4 regions of the Bacillus sp. LH1 genome follow, and region 4 is predicted to be linked to each of the others. Evidence: riboswitches for the same ligand, from Rfam matches in the RefSeq annotation. Region 4 holds a riboswitch; each other region holds the start of a gene.

Region 1 (3,202 bases), 2.1 Mb from region 4:
ATGTTTTTCACCTCTTTGTTCTATTATATATGTTTTACAAAAGAAAAAACGAGCAAATTGCGTTATGCAACTTGCCCGTTTTTCTTTTCGTTATTTTTTTTCTGATCACGATTCATTAATGGATAGAAAGCAAATCCGATTACGAATAAACCAATTCCGAGAAGGAACGTTTTTATATCGGATGCGCCCGTTTTAATAACCCATAGTGCGTAGCAAAGTGCGATAACTGCGACTATGCCATCTGTAATTCTTGCCCGCATTTCATTTTTATATGTTTCACCAGTTGCGACTAGTTTTAACTGGAAGATTGGTGAAACGAGATATGGAATGAGGTAGGCCAGTGTCGATACGGTAATAACGAATGTATAAGCTTCCGCAATGGTTCCTGATAATGTTGAGAATAGGAATACTTGCGACATAATGTTTGTTAATCGTAATGAGTAAATTGGACTTCCTTTTTTATTTGTTTTTGTGAAGAAGGAAGGGAAGAAACCTTCTTTTGCTGCTTGATAAGGTACTTCTGAGCTTAATAAAATCCAGCCTAAGATAGAACCGAACAGGGAAGTAAGAGCAAGTAATGCCATCAGTTTCCCGCCGCCGTGACCCATTGCAGCGTTTAGTGCATCTGCTAATGGACGTTCAGAAGCTTGTAATTTATCAACGTGAAGTACACCCATTGTTAAAATTGTGATTCCTAAGTAGATGGCAACTGTAATAAGTAATCCCGCAACTGTTGCGCGTTTTACCGTTTTTGGAGAAACAGCACGGTTTGATAAAAGAACAGCTGATTCAATTCCGATAAACGCCCAAAGTGTTGTAAGAGCAGCTAAATTCACTTGTGAAAGAAGACCGTGTGATGCCCCTGATTTATCAATCATCGGTGTATACCATTGTCCAAATTTAGAAGCTTCGAATGCAAATAACGTAACGACGATGAATAAAAGGAATCCAGTTACTTTCGTTGTTGTTGCTAAGAAGTTTAGTTTTCCAGCTCCGCTTACACCGTTTGTTAATATAATATGAGTTCCCCAAAGTAAGATGGAACAAATCGTAAATGTAATTAGTTTTCCGACTTCTACGTTAAACGAGCCGATTGAAAATAGTAGTCGCGTATCTTTCATAATTGGGAAGAAGAGTGATAAATATCCCGCAAATGATGTAATGATGGCAACGTTACTTGCCCAGTTTGCAACCCAATATCCCCATACCATACTGAAGCCAGCCATTTTTTTCTTTTTTGGTGTTGAGAATAAAGCATATGCATGACTTTGTGGCCCTGTCGTTAAATCAGGACGACGAATTGCTAAATTACCGAAAACAAGAGCTAGCATTAAAACACCGAACCCTGTAGTTAACCAAGCTAAAGTGACACCGAGTGGGCTTGCTGTTTGTGCCAACGTACTTGGCACCATGAAAATACCAGCGCCAACCATGTTACCGACAACGAAAGCTGTTAGTACCCAAAAGCCCCATTTTTTTTGTTGCATAGAAAATACCTCCAAAGTTAGTATAACCAAGTCAAGCGAGGAGATATGTATGTCTTCCTGAGTCAGGAAGAGAAGTCCCAAACAAAACAAAAAAAGCACGTAATTTGCCGCTACATGCTTTCTATCTTATAAGAAACCCACGACATACCTCTCGATAGCTCTCCACAAACGAAACGTTTGTGACAGTTCTGCACTTATTAAATGCAGACCCAGCAAGCGTGCATGGTGGACACGACTTACTTCGGCAACCATTCCTTTCTCATTCCTTCATCAATGCCACTACATCTCCTGAAATGATACTCTTAATGATTGCAACCTCTACCTCACCGAGATACGAATGAGGATTTAAATATTAAATTAACGTCTTTAAGAGTAACAAATGTATTTTTATACGTCAATGGATATAGTAATAATCAGATTATAGAGAAGAGTTTGTGATTAAAAGTAAGAGGGATTGTTATGTGATATTTGAATTTTCGTAATATAATACATGTTATTAGCGCTAGATGATTGAAAAGGGGATGAAGTAAATGTCTGTATGTCATAAACATTCAGTAATAGGTGTGCTAGATTCGGGAGTTGGGGGATTAACAGTTGCGAGCGAAATTATAAGACAATTGCCTAAAGAAAGCATTTATTATATTGGTGATAATAAGCGTTGCCCGTATGGGCCAAGAAGTGTAGAGGAGGTGCAATCTTTCGTATTTGAAATGGTTGAGTTCCTCAAACAGTTTCCATTAAAAGCGCTAGTCGTAGCATGTAATACTGCTGCAGCTGCTGCATTGACTGAGCTGCAAGAAGCACTTTCCATTCCAGTTATTGGCGTTATACATCCAGGAGCAAGAGCGGCAATTAAAGTAACAAAGAAAGGGGAAATCGGGGTAATTGGAACTGTAGGTACGATAAAATCTAATATGTATGAAAAAGCATTACACGAGCTGGATACATATTTGGAAGTGCATAGCTATGCTTGCCCGACTTTAGCCACAGTTGTAGAAAATCAATTAGAAGATACAGCATATGTCACGCAGCAAGTGAAACAAGCTTTACTTCCATTAACGAAAGAAGATATAGATACGTTAATTCTTGGATGTACGCATTATCCACTTTTAGAGTCCTATATAAAAAAGGAACTAGGAGAAGATGTAACGATTATTAGTTCTGCAGAAGAAACGGCGATAGAGTTAAGTACCATTTTACAGCACAAAGGAATTTTGTCTGACAATCTGAATCCGAAGCATCGTTTTTTTACAACGGGATCTGTTTTATCATTTGAACATATTGCTGAGCGATGGCTAGGGTATCAAATTTCTGTAGAATGTGTACATTTGCCTATGAAAAATGCGTGTATGCATAATTAAGATTTAGTAAATTACGTTTTTAAATAAATTAGGTTCGTTTCATAAGAAGGAAAGAATAAGCTTTTAATTGAAATCATTAAGGTCATTTTAATTAAAGGAGAGGTTTGATTATGGAATTATCAAGATCTCAATTATTTGCTTTGGAGTATATTTCAAAATATGCAGAGAACGAAAAACGTGAGGCTAAAGCAACGATTAATCATATACTTAAAATGTCTAATATTACAGATGAAATATTTGAAGAGGCTGTCGCTAATTTAAAATCTCACGCAAGGATTGCTTTACACTTTCATCCAGACAGACTAGATTCGAGTAAGAAAAGTGTTGCTGAAGCACTATTTGAGCAAGGAGTAT
Region 2 (3,202 bases), 1.5 Mb from region 4:
TCGTTCCCAATAATATTTTCATATGTTTCGCGTTCCACAACTACTTGCGATGTTCCGCCTTTTGCAAAGACAACGGCTGGTCTTCGAATCCGATTGTAATTATTCGCCATCGAGTACCCGTATGCTCCTGTACAGGAAACTGCTAGTAAATCAGAAGCAGCGACTTTCGGTAAATGAATATCCCAAATCAACATGTCTCCACTCTCACAGCATTTCCCGGCAATCGAAACGAGTTCCTCATTCTCATCATTCGCTCGATTCGCTAACATCGCTTCATAACGCGCATTATATAAAGCAGGTCTTAAATTATCTGTCATTCCACCATCGACTGATACATATTTCCGAATACCAGGAATATCTTTCACAGATCCAACTGTATAAATTGTTGTCCCAGCATCACCTACAATGCTACGGCCTGGCTCAATCCATATTTCTGGCAATGGATATTCACATACAGTAAATTGTTCTCTCACTGCACTTGTTACAGCTCGCACATATGTCTCAAGAGTTAATGGTGTATCTGACTCTGTGTAACGTATTCCAAATCCCCCGCCTACATTTAACACTTTTACTACATAGTTTGTTTGCTCTCTCACTTCTTCTAAAAATTGGCGAAGAACTTCAATTGCTCGAACAAAACCAGCTGTTTCAAATATTTGCGACCCAATATGTGAATGGATCCCTAGCACATTATAATTGGATTTTTGTAAAGCCAATCCAATTGCCTGCATTGCTTGACCATTTGAAACACCAAATCCAAATTTCGAATCATCTTGACCTGTTGTAATATATTCATGTGTGTGCGCCTCTACTCCAGGCGTTACACGAATTAATATGTTCACAAATTTCCCATGTTGCATCGCTAAATCGTGTAAAACTTCTAATTCAAAGAAATTATCTACGACAAAACAACCGATATTCGCCTGAAGAGCCATCACTACTTCTTCTTCTGTTTTATTATTTCCATGAAAATGAATACGTGATGCCGGAAATCCTGCTTGGAGCGCAGTATATAATTCTCCCCCAGAAACAACGTCTAATGACATATTCTCTTCACGAGCTACTCGGCACATCTCCATGCACAAGAACGCCTTGCTTGCATATGCTACTTGATAAGAGAAACCACTTTCTTTAAAAGCACGATGAAATGCTCGGCATTTTCCTCGAATAGACTCTTCATCGTATACATAAAGTGGTGTTCCGTATTGCTTTGCTAGCTGCGTCGTATCGCACCCTCCAATTTCTAAGTGTCCTTGCCCATTAATTCGGCTTGTGCCGTGTAAATACATTTAAATTCCTCCCTTATTTCCTCTAAAACTCATAACCCCAATCTTCTATTCATTGCAGCACGCTTTTAGATAGACAAAAAACGCGCGGAACAATGTTCACACGCGTTTCTTATTAGGAAAAATATATATTGAAAAAATAAACGAGTTGTTATCTCCTCAAAATAAGAAACCGCATCAACATCTCCAAATAGCTCTCCATAAAATAAATCTTATGACAGTACTACATTTATTCAATGCAGTCCCAATATATGAATAAGATGGTTATTCTTATATTTCGGCAATAGTCCCTTTCAACCTATGATCACAGATTCCATTAAATCTCCCATAGCTTACTCTTTCCTATCGCGGCCTCTACCTTTGAGAGTAGATGAGGTAAGTCTATTTAATTTTCAAACATCTAATTGTTGCTATTAACAATACCAAAGGACCATTTTATTTGTCAAACAATTTTTTATATTGTTTTTTCACAGTTTAGTTTCGTATCATTTGGTAAGCGCTTTACTGAAATCTTTGTCACTTCCCATTCGCCTTCTTCGTTATTAAATGTAATCGTTACCTTCTCAAATGGTGGAGCAATTTTCCCAGCAACACGTTCATACTTTGTCACTTCAATACTTGCTTGAAATAAATATGTACCGCTATACACTTTTTTTAAACTAATAATTTTAGGACATTGATAAGGTTTCAAACTTCCATATTGTTTTTCAATTGCTTTATTTATTTTTGGAAATAAAACAGAATAAAGTGCATCTTCCATAAGAGGTGCATCATATTGGGCTACCGACACACTCGGTGAAGTAAAAAGTATAACACTACTGCATGCTATAAAATATAATAATTTTCGCATTATAACCTCCGTATTATCACGCGATTCTTTCTGCGTACGATAATTATCATACATAGAAATTCTGTTTTATTGTCTCCCACCACTCTTTTTCTACTCGATTATTATAAAAAAGCCCACAACCTTCTTTTATTTTCGTATAATGATACTCATAGTATAATAATCATAATAACAAAGGACTGTTCGTATATATAAAATGAGTCGTTAAGCAAACTGACTCACAAGAACTGTCATGCTTTTTAGGAGAGGAGTATATTATGCTACAACATCTGTTTCCAAAACTGCGATTTGCACTCGTTGCAGTCGTTTTACTATGGATTAAAACATATATTGTGTACAAGCTAGCATTTGATATTAAAATTGATAATTTCTTTGAAGAATTCATGCTTTTTATCAATCCACTAGCTGCGTTACTTTTATTTTTCGGCTTAGCTTTACTTGCATCTAAGCACCGAAACCGAATTATAATTGGAATCAGTTTTATACTGTCATTTATTTTATTTGGAAACGCAATGTTTTATGGGTTCTATAACGATTTCGTTACTTTCCCGGTTTTATTCCAAACAAACAATATGGCTGATTTAGGGACAAGTATAAAAGAACTCTTTACGTACAAAACATTACTTTTATTTGCAGATGCAATTATTTTAATGTTTATTTCACGTAAATTCCCATCATTTGGCGACAAAACACCACTTTCCCGCTCAGAGAAGCGAACTTTCTTTAGCGGTGTAACAGCTTTATTAGCACTACAAATTGTTGTATCAGTTATTTATAAACCACAAATGTTCTCGCGCTCATTTGACCGTCAAACTGTCGTGAAGAATTTAGGTTTATACACATACCATCTATTTGACATTACGCTTCAATCCAAGTCTTCAGCTGAGCGTGTATTTGCAAGTGGGGATGGGTTTTCTGAAATTAAAAACTATACAGACTCAAAAGACAAACAAGTTGATAAAAACTTATTTGGAGCTGCAAAAGGTAAAAATGTAATTTTAATTTCAATGGAATCTACACAAAACTTTGTTATTAATAAAAAAATAAATGGAAAAGAAATTACACCATT
Region 3 (3,202 bases), 1.2 Mb from region 4:
AGAATGTGCATGTACTTCTTACGTAAAGCACATATCGGTGAAGTTCAATCTTCTGTATGGCCTGACGATTTACGTGAAGCTTGCAAGAAAGAAAACATTCATCTGTTTTAATAGAAGTAAGGGAATAGCTTAAATATATAGCTATTCCCTCTTTTTTATAAAACTTCACTTGCTTATTTATTACCGAGTTCTTCCGCCAAACCGATTAAAATTCCTTCGACTCCACGAATGTAGCAGAGACGATACGAGTTCTCGTACTGAACTACTTCGCCAACGAGCTCTGCACCATGCTTAGTGAGTTTGGATACCATTTCGTCAATATCCTCGACAGTGAACATGACGCGTAGATAACCGAGGGCGTTTACAGGAGCTGTTCGGTGATCTGCTATAGTAGGAGGGGTGAGAAATCGCGAAAGTTCAATTCGGCTGTGGCCATCTGGAGTGACCATCATAGCGATTTCTACGCACTGAGAACCGAGTCCAGTTACGCGACCAGCCCATTCACCTTCGACATTTGCTCGACCTTCGAGATTCAAGCCAATCTCCTCAAAGAAAGAGATTGCGTTATCAAGGGATTCTACAACGATGCTGACATTGTCCATTCGTAGTAATTTGTTTTTTGCCATAGTCTTATCTCCTTATGTATAAAAGTTTATTATTTAATTATCCTCATAATTATACTACTAAGTAGTTACAAATTCCTTTCAGTCAAAAACACCTTGTCACAGTATAGGAAAATGTGACAAGGTGTTTTTTAATATATCATATAGCATCTTGTTAACGAATAGCTTTTTATTTAATAGGAAGGAAGTAGATTAATATGTTTTTTTTATAAGCGTTACTAAACATATCAAATTAGCTCATTTGCACGAAAGGCTCAATTTTCGCCATAAATGATTGATGCAGCGCCTCAACGCCTGTTACTAAATGAAGGCGGTCAATAACGACAGACACTTTAATTTCTGATGTACTTACCATTTTAATATGAATATCTTCTTCTTTTAAAGTAGTGAACATATTTGCAGCGACACCTGGGTTAGATACCATGCCAGATCCTACGATTGATACTTTTGCTAAGTGATTTTCATGTTCTACAGATTCATAGTGAAGAGTTTCTTGATTTTGTTCCAAAACTTCTAAAGTTTCTCTTAAATCATTCGAGTGAATGGAGAAGGAGAGATGTACAGTTCCTTCATTTGTAATACTTTGAATGATGATATCTACATTAATGTGTGCTGCTGCTAATGTAGAGAAAACTGTTGAAAGCGAGCCTTGTTCTAGTCCTTTAATTGTGACACGTGTAATATTATCCTCAAATGCAATACCTTTAACGATTGATTGTTGTTCCATGTTACATTCTCCTTTTACAATTGTTCCGTTTTCTTGTTCCATACTTGAGCGAACTTCTAAAACTACGTTATGATTTTTAGCAAACTCAACGGCGCGCGGGTGTAATACGCCAGCACCGAGATTAGCAAGCTCTAACATTTCGTCATAAGAAATTTCGTCTAATTTGTAAGCATCTTTTACAACTCGTGGATCCGTCGTATATACGCCTGTAACATCCGTATAAATATCACATTTTTTTGCTTTAAGTGCAGCGGCTAATGCGACAGCAGTTGTATCAGAACCGCCTCGTCCAAGCGTTGTAATTTCAAAATCTTCACTGACTCCTTGGAAACCAGCTACAATAACAATCGTACCTTCAGCAAGATAAGATTGAATACGATCTGTATGAATGTCAGTAATCCGTGCACTACTATGTACAGATTCTGTCGTGATACCTGCTTGCCACCCTGTTAATGAAATTGCATGATAGCCTTTTGCTTGCAGTGCCATTGTTAATAATGAAATAGTTACTTGTTCTCCTGTAGATAGAAGCATATCCATTTCACGTTTACTTGGATTTTCTGTGATAGCGTTAGCGAGTGCGACAAGTTCATCTGTGCTTTTTCCCATTGCTGAAACGACAGAGACAATGCTATGACCTCGTTCATATTCTTCAATAATTAAATTTGCTACATGTTGAATGCGTTCGACGCTTCCGACAGAAGTGCCACCAAATTTTTGAACAATTGTTTCCATTACAAATTCCTTCTTTCGTCTATTTTTAAGAATAGATTAGGAAATATATCAATCCCAATACTCCTGTAGTTACCAGAAAGACAAACAAAAAACACCATCTCAAATAAGTGAGGATGGTGCTGTTACAGGAAAAGGGAAACAGAAAACGGAGCTAATAAAAAAACCGCCAAAAAAGGAATATCATAAAAAATGATATCTCTTTTTTGTAGATAGCTCTTCATACGTACACGTCTGTACATATGACAGTTCTGTTTCTATTCGAAAACAGCCCCAATTGATAAATGCAGAGAAATTTATCAATTTCGGCAATACTTCCTTTCATCTAAGTTCATAGACATCTCTGTGTCTCCATTAGAATACTCATAAGTATCGCAACCTCTATCTCACGTTTTAGGCGAGAGTGTTTGATTTATGAAGTTGTTGGTAACATTTGTTTTATAATAATTTAAATTTTTCGGGGAATCAAGTGTTTTATATATATTTTAAAAATTCTTTCTTTTTTCTGAGGAAGTTTGTGAAAAATGTAGCAAAATAAATTCATTGCATGTACATTAAACTTATAGTGCATAGGAGGTGGGGAGAATGAAAAGGAAACAGCCTATTTATGTTGCGACAAAAATGAACACGACGATGGAAAAATTATGGGAATATACGCAAGAACCACATATACATACAGTGTGGGATGCTCGCTTTACTGAAATTTCGTATTTAGAGAAAAAAGAAGGAGAACCACAGAAGTTTTTGTATAAAACAAAGATTGGATTTGGGCTTGAAATAGCTGGAGAAGGGGAATCAATAGGTGAAATAAGAAAAGAAACTGGTGAAAGAATTTCTTCTTTAAAATTTTGGACGGATAATACATTATCTCTTATTCAAATAGGACGTGGTTATTGGAAGTATACGCCAAATAAAGAATACATCCATTTTGAGACACAATATGATTATGATACAAGATTTGGTCGTGTAGGGAATGTAATAGATTGCTATATATTTCGGCCGTTATTAGGTTGGGCGGCTGCTTGGAGTTTTGATGCTTTAAAATTATGGTTAGAAAAGGGGCTTCATCCTAGGTTACTAATTAGAAGAACAATGACGTATTGGCTCGTATGTTTTTTAT
Region 4 (3,202 bases):
CTGCTAATTCTTCATTAAATAAAAATTTTAACGGAACATATTTACCCATTTTTTCACCTCGGTGGTCAAATGAAAACAATTTTTATTTTTTAATCGACAATCCATAAACCAAAGTCTCACTCGGAGTCGTAATACTAAAACCTGTCGTCTTATAATCAAGCTTCACTGTATCACCAGTGTAGTCTTTCGTAAATGAATCCATTTGTACGATAAGCTCCGCATCTTCATATACAACATCATCTGCGTTAAATGTATCCCAAATTAAATCGACATCAACGAAAATACTACAGGAGTTTGTCATTGTTCCTCTAATGCGAATGATCTTTTTGTCTTCACGTTCTAATCTATGTATAGCTGCTTTTGCTTCATCAGTAATGCGAATGTTCATTGTATCCCAACCTTTTATTTATATTTCTTCTATTATGGCAAAAACAGGAGCAATAGGGAAGGAAAGAGGTTTGCAACAAAAAACGAGCAAACAAATTTGTTTGCTCGTTTCACTTTATTTTAGTTCACATTTATCAAGTGGAATCACTTTTGTTTTTTTCGTAAATTTATATCCTAACCATAGTACTAAGAAGAGTGGTAAACCGATGTAAGAAACGAGTACGCCATTCCAATCGATTGATTCACCCATAAATGCGCCGTAGTTTTGTCCTAAAATTACGATGATACAAAGTGTAAATGCGAAGATTGGACCAAATGGGAACCATTTTGCTCTATATGGTAAGTCATTTAAATCTTTTCCTTGTGCGATATACGCTTTACGGAAACGGTAATGACTAATTGCAATGCCGACCCAAGCGATAAAGCCAGACATTCCTGATGCATTTAATAACCAAATGTATACAACACCGTCACCGAATAAAGAAGCAATGAAAGCGATACTACCGACAATTGATGTTACGATTAATGCGTTAACAGGTACACCGCGGCTATCTAATTTACCAAGAAACTTTGGTGCTTTTCCTTGGCGAGCTAAATCCCAAAGCATACGAGTTGATGCATACATACCAGAGTTACCAGCAGATAGTACTGCCGTTAAAATAACAGCGTTCATAACAGAAGCAGCAAAGGCAACGCCCGCTTTTTCAAAAATAAGTGTAAACGGACTTACTGTAACATCACTTGCAGCAAGGCTTTCAGTTGTATAAGGAATTAATAAACCGATAACGAGAATTGCAAGGATATAGAATAAAAGAATACGCCAAAAGATTGAACGAATCGCTTTCGGAATATTACGCTCTGGATCAGAAGTTTCACCAGCAGCTACTCCTAATAGTTCAGTACCTTGGAATGAGAAACCAGCTGCCATAAACACACCGATAATTGCCATGATACCGCCGTTAAATGGTGCATCTGCAACAGTGAAGTTTTTAAATCCAACCGTTTCACCGCCCATAATTCCAAAAATCATCATGAAACCAACAATTAAAAAGATAATAATCGTAACTACTTTAATAAGTGCGAACCAATATTCAGATTCACCAAACCCTTTAACAGATAAATAGTTTAAAAGGAAAATAATAGCTAAACATAATCCGCTCCAAATAAGAGAAGGGGTATCTGGGAACCAAAATTTCATAATTAATGTTACGGCTGCAAGTTCAGCAGCAATCGTAATTGCCCAGTTATACCAATAGTTCCATCCAAGTGCAAAGCCAAGTGATGGATCAACAAATTTTGTTGCATACGTACTAAAAGATCCAGTAACAGGCATGTAAGCTGCAAGTTCAGCTAAGCTTGTCATTAAAAAATAAACCATAATTCCAATTGCGGCGTATGCAATTAATGCGCCACCAGGTCCAGCTGTATGGATGACACCACCACTGGCAAGAAATAGTCCGGTACCAATTGTACCACCGAGAGAAATCATCGTAAGGTGACGAGATTTTAATCCGCGTTTTAATTCACCTTGTCCTTGTGTAGTTTGCGTTTTAGAGGTAGATTGATTTGTTGCGCTATTCATGTTCAACACTCCTTTTCTTGTAGGTTAGGAAGGAGCGGGGGAGAAAAATACAAAAAACCGCCAAAGGAATTTGGCGGAACGTTTCACAAATAACCACCCCATCATACCCTTCCGTTAAGATAGCACCCCACGTTTACACGGTAATTTTGTAAACGTGACAGTTCTGTTCCTTTCGGAGACAGCCCCAGCTCATATTTCCAGAGAAGAAATATAAACTTCGGCAACTTTTCCTTTCAAACGGAGTCAGCTGACATTCTCTGTGTCTCGTCCGTTTTACTATTAAAAGTCGCAACCTCTACCTCATCGGATTGATGAGGATTTATATATTGCTAAGATTTTTAATATATGGCAATTGTAATGACTTTCTGAATATATTGCAAGATATTTTGTTAGGAAAAGTCAAAAAATATCGGTTATTGTATAGGAAACGCTTGCAAAACTCCACCCGAACCTACTATTATGTAGCAATAAGCAAAGAAAAAATTGTTATACAAATGTTTCGCAAAAAATATTGAAAAACCCTCTAAATTAAAAGAAAATTCAGAAAAATATAATTCGACATTCATAATAAAGTCATATTATTTGTTATAATTAGGGTAACGTTTAAGCAAAAAGGGGAAATCAAAATGAAATTAGAAACAGAAAGGCTCTATATAGTGCCGTGTACAGAAGAGAGGATTCAAGTCGCTAACGAGCAAGGATATAATAGCGGTCCGCATATTGTAGGGCATGTAAAGAATGTAAAAAAAGATGCAACTTTATTACCATGGGGGGCGTGGTATGTTCTTCGAAAAGAAGACGATAGCGTTTTAGGTGATATTGGGTTTAAAGGGAAACCAAACGAGGATCAAACAGTAGAAATTGGCTATGGATTCATTGAGAAATATTGGAATCAGGGCTATGCAACAGAAGCTGTAAAAGAACTAATCGATTGGGCTTTCAAAACAGGTGAGGTAGAAACAATAATTGCAGAGACACTTCTAGATAATTATAGTTCGATGCGTGTTTTAGAAAAGTTACATATGAAGAGAGTAAATGCTACAGAAATGATGATTAATTGGAAAATAGAAAAATAAAAAATACCGCTCTAAATTGAGCGGTATTTTTTATAGTTATGGTAGCATTTGCTTCTGATCATTCGGATACTCAGCCGTTGACGTATTAGGACGATTGGAATGATTACGAACAGCAATGAAAATAGAAATAATAACGACAAGACCAACTGCAACGTAA

What was found. Region 4 has a riboswitch for lysine ahead of ACX9TM_RS15365 (amino acid permease). Riboswitches for the same ligand answer to the same signal wherever they lie in the genome.
Region 1: another riboswitch for lysine. It lies ahead of ACX9TM_RS04505 (amino acid permease); the one in region 4 lies ahead of ACX9TM_RS15365 (amino acid permease).
Region 2: another riboswitch for lysine. It lies ahead of lysA (diaminopimelate decarboxylase); the one in region 4 lies ahead of ACX9TM_RS15365 (amino acid permease).
Region 3: another riboswitch for lysine. It lies ahead of ACX9TM_RS09490 (aspartate kinase); the one in region 4 lies ahead of ACX9TM_RS15365 (amino acid permease).

Annotation. Positions count from the first base shown of each region.
Region 1 covers NZ_CM175007.1:866,176-869,377, forward strand. Annotated here, with positions in the region: gene ACX9TM_RS04500 (ABC transporter permease) at 1-2, opposite strand, end outside; gene ACX9TM_RS04505 (amino acid permease) at 63-1,487, opposite strand; lysine riboswitch at 1,635-1,816, opposite strand; gene racE (glutamate racemase) at 2,018-2,848, shown strand; gene ACX9TM_RS04515 (DUF3626 domain-containing protein) at 2,959-3,202, shown strand, end outside.
Region 2 covers NZ_CM175007.1:1,427,368-1,430,569, reverse strand. Annotated here, with positions in the region: gene lysA (diaminopimelate decarboxylase) at 1-1,289, opposite strand, end outside; lysine riboswitch at 1,470-1,651, opposite strand; gene ACX9TM_RS07535 (DUF3888 domain-containing protein) at 1,741-2,136, opposite strand; gene ACX9TM_RS07530 (LTA synthase family protein) at 2,391-3,202, shown strand, end outside.
Region 3 covers NZ_CM175007.1:1,786,422-1,789,623, forward strand. Annotated here, with positions in the region: gene asnA (aspartate--ammonia ligase) at 1-111, shown strand, start outside; gene ACX9TM_RS09485 (VOC family protein) at 174-626, opposite strand; gene ACX9TM_RS09490 (aspartate kinase) at 856-2,085, opposite strand; lysine riboswitch at 2,288-2,474, opposite strand; gene ACX9TM_RS09495 (DoxX-like family protein) at 2,668-3,202, shown strand, end outside.
Region 4 covers NZ_CM175007.1:2,955,241-2,958,442, reverse strand. Annotated here, with positions in the region: gene ACX9TM_RS15375 (DNA alkylation repair protein) at 1-49, opposite strand, end outside; gene ACX9TM_RS15370 (iron-sulfur cluster biosynthesis family protein) at 83-388, opposite strand; gene ACX9TM_RS15365 (amino acid permease) at 503-1,969, opposite strand; lysine riboswitch at 2,082-2,275, opposite strand; gene ACX9TM_RS15360 (GNAT family N-acetyltransferase) at 2,596-3,045, shown strand; gene ACX9TM_RS15355 (sulfite exporter TauE/SafE family protein) at 3,082-3,202, opposite strand, start outside.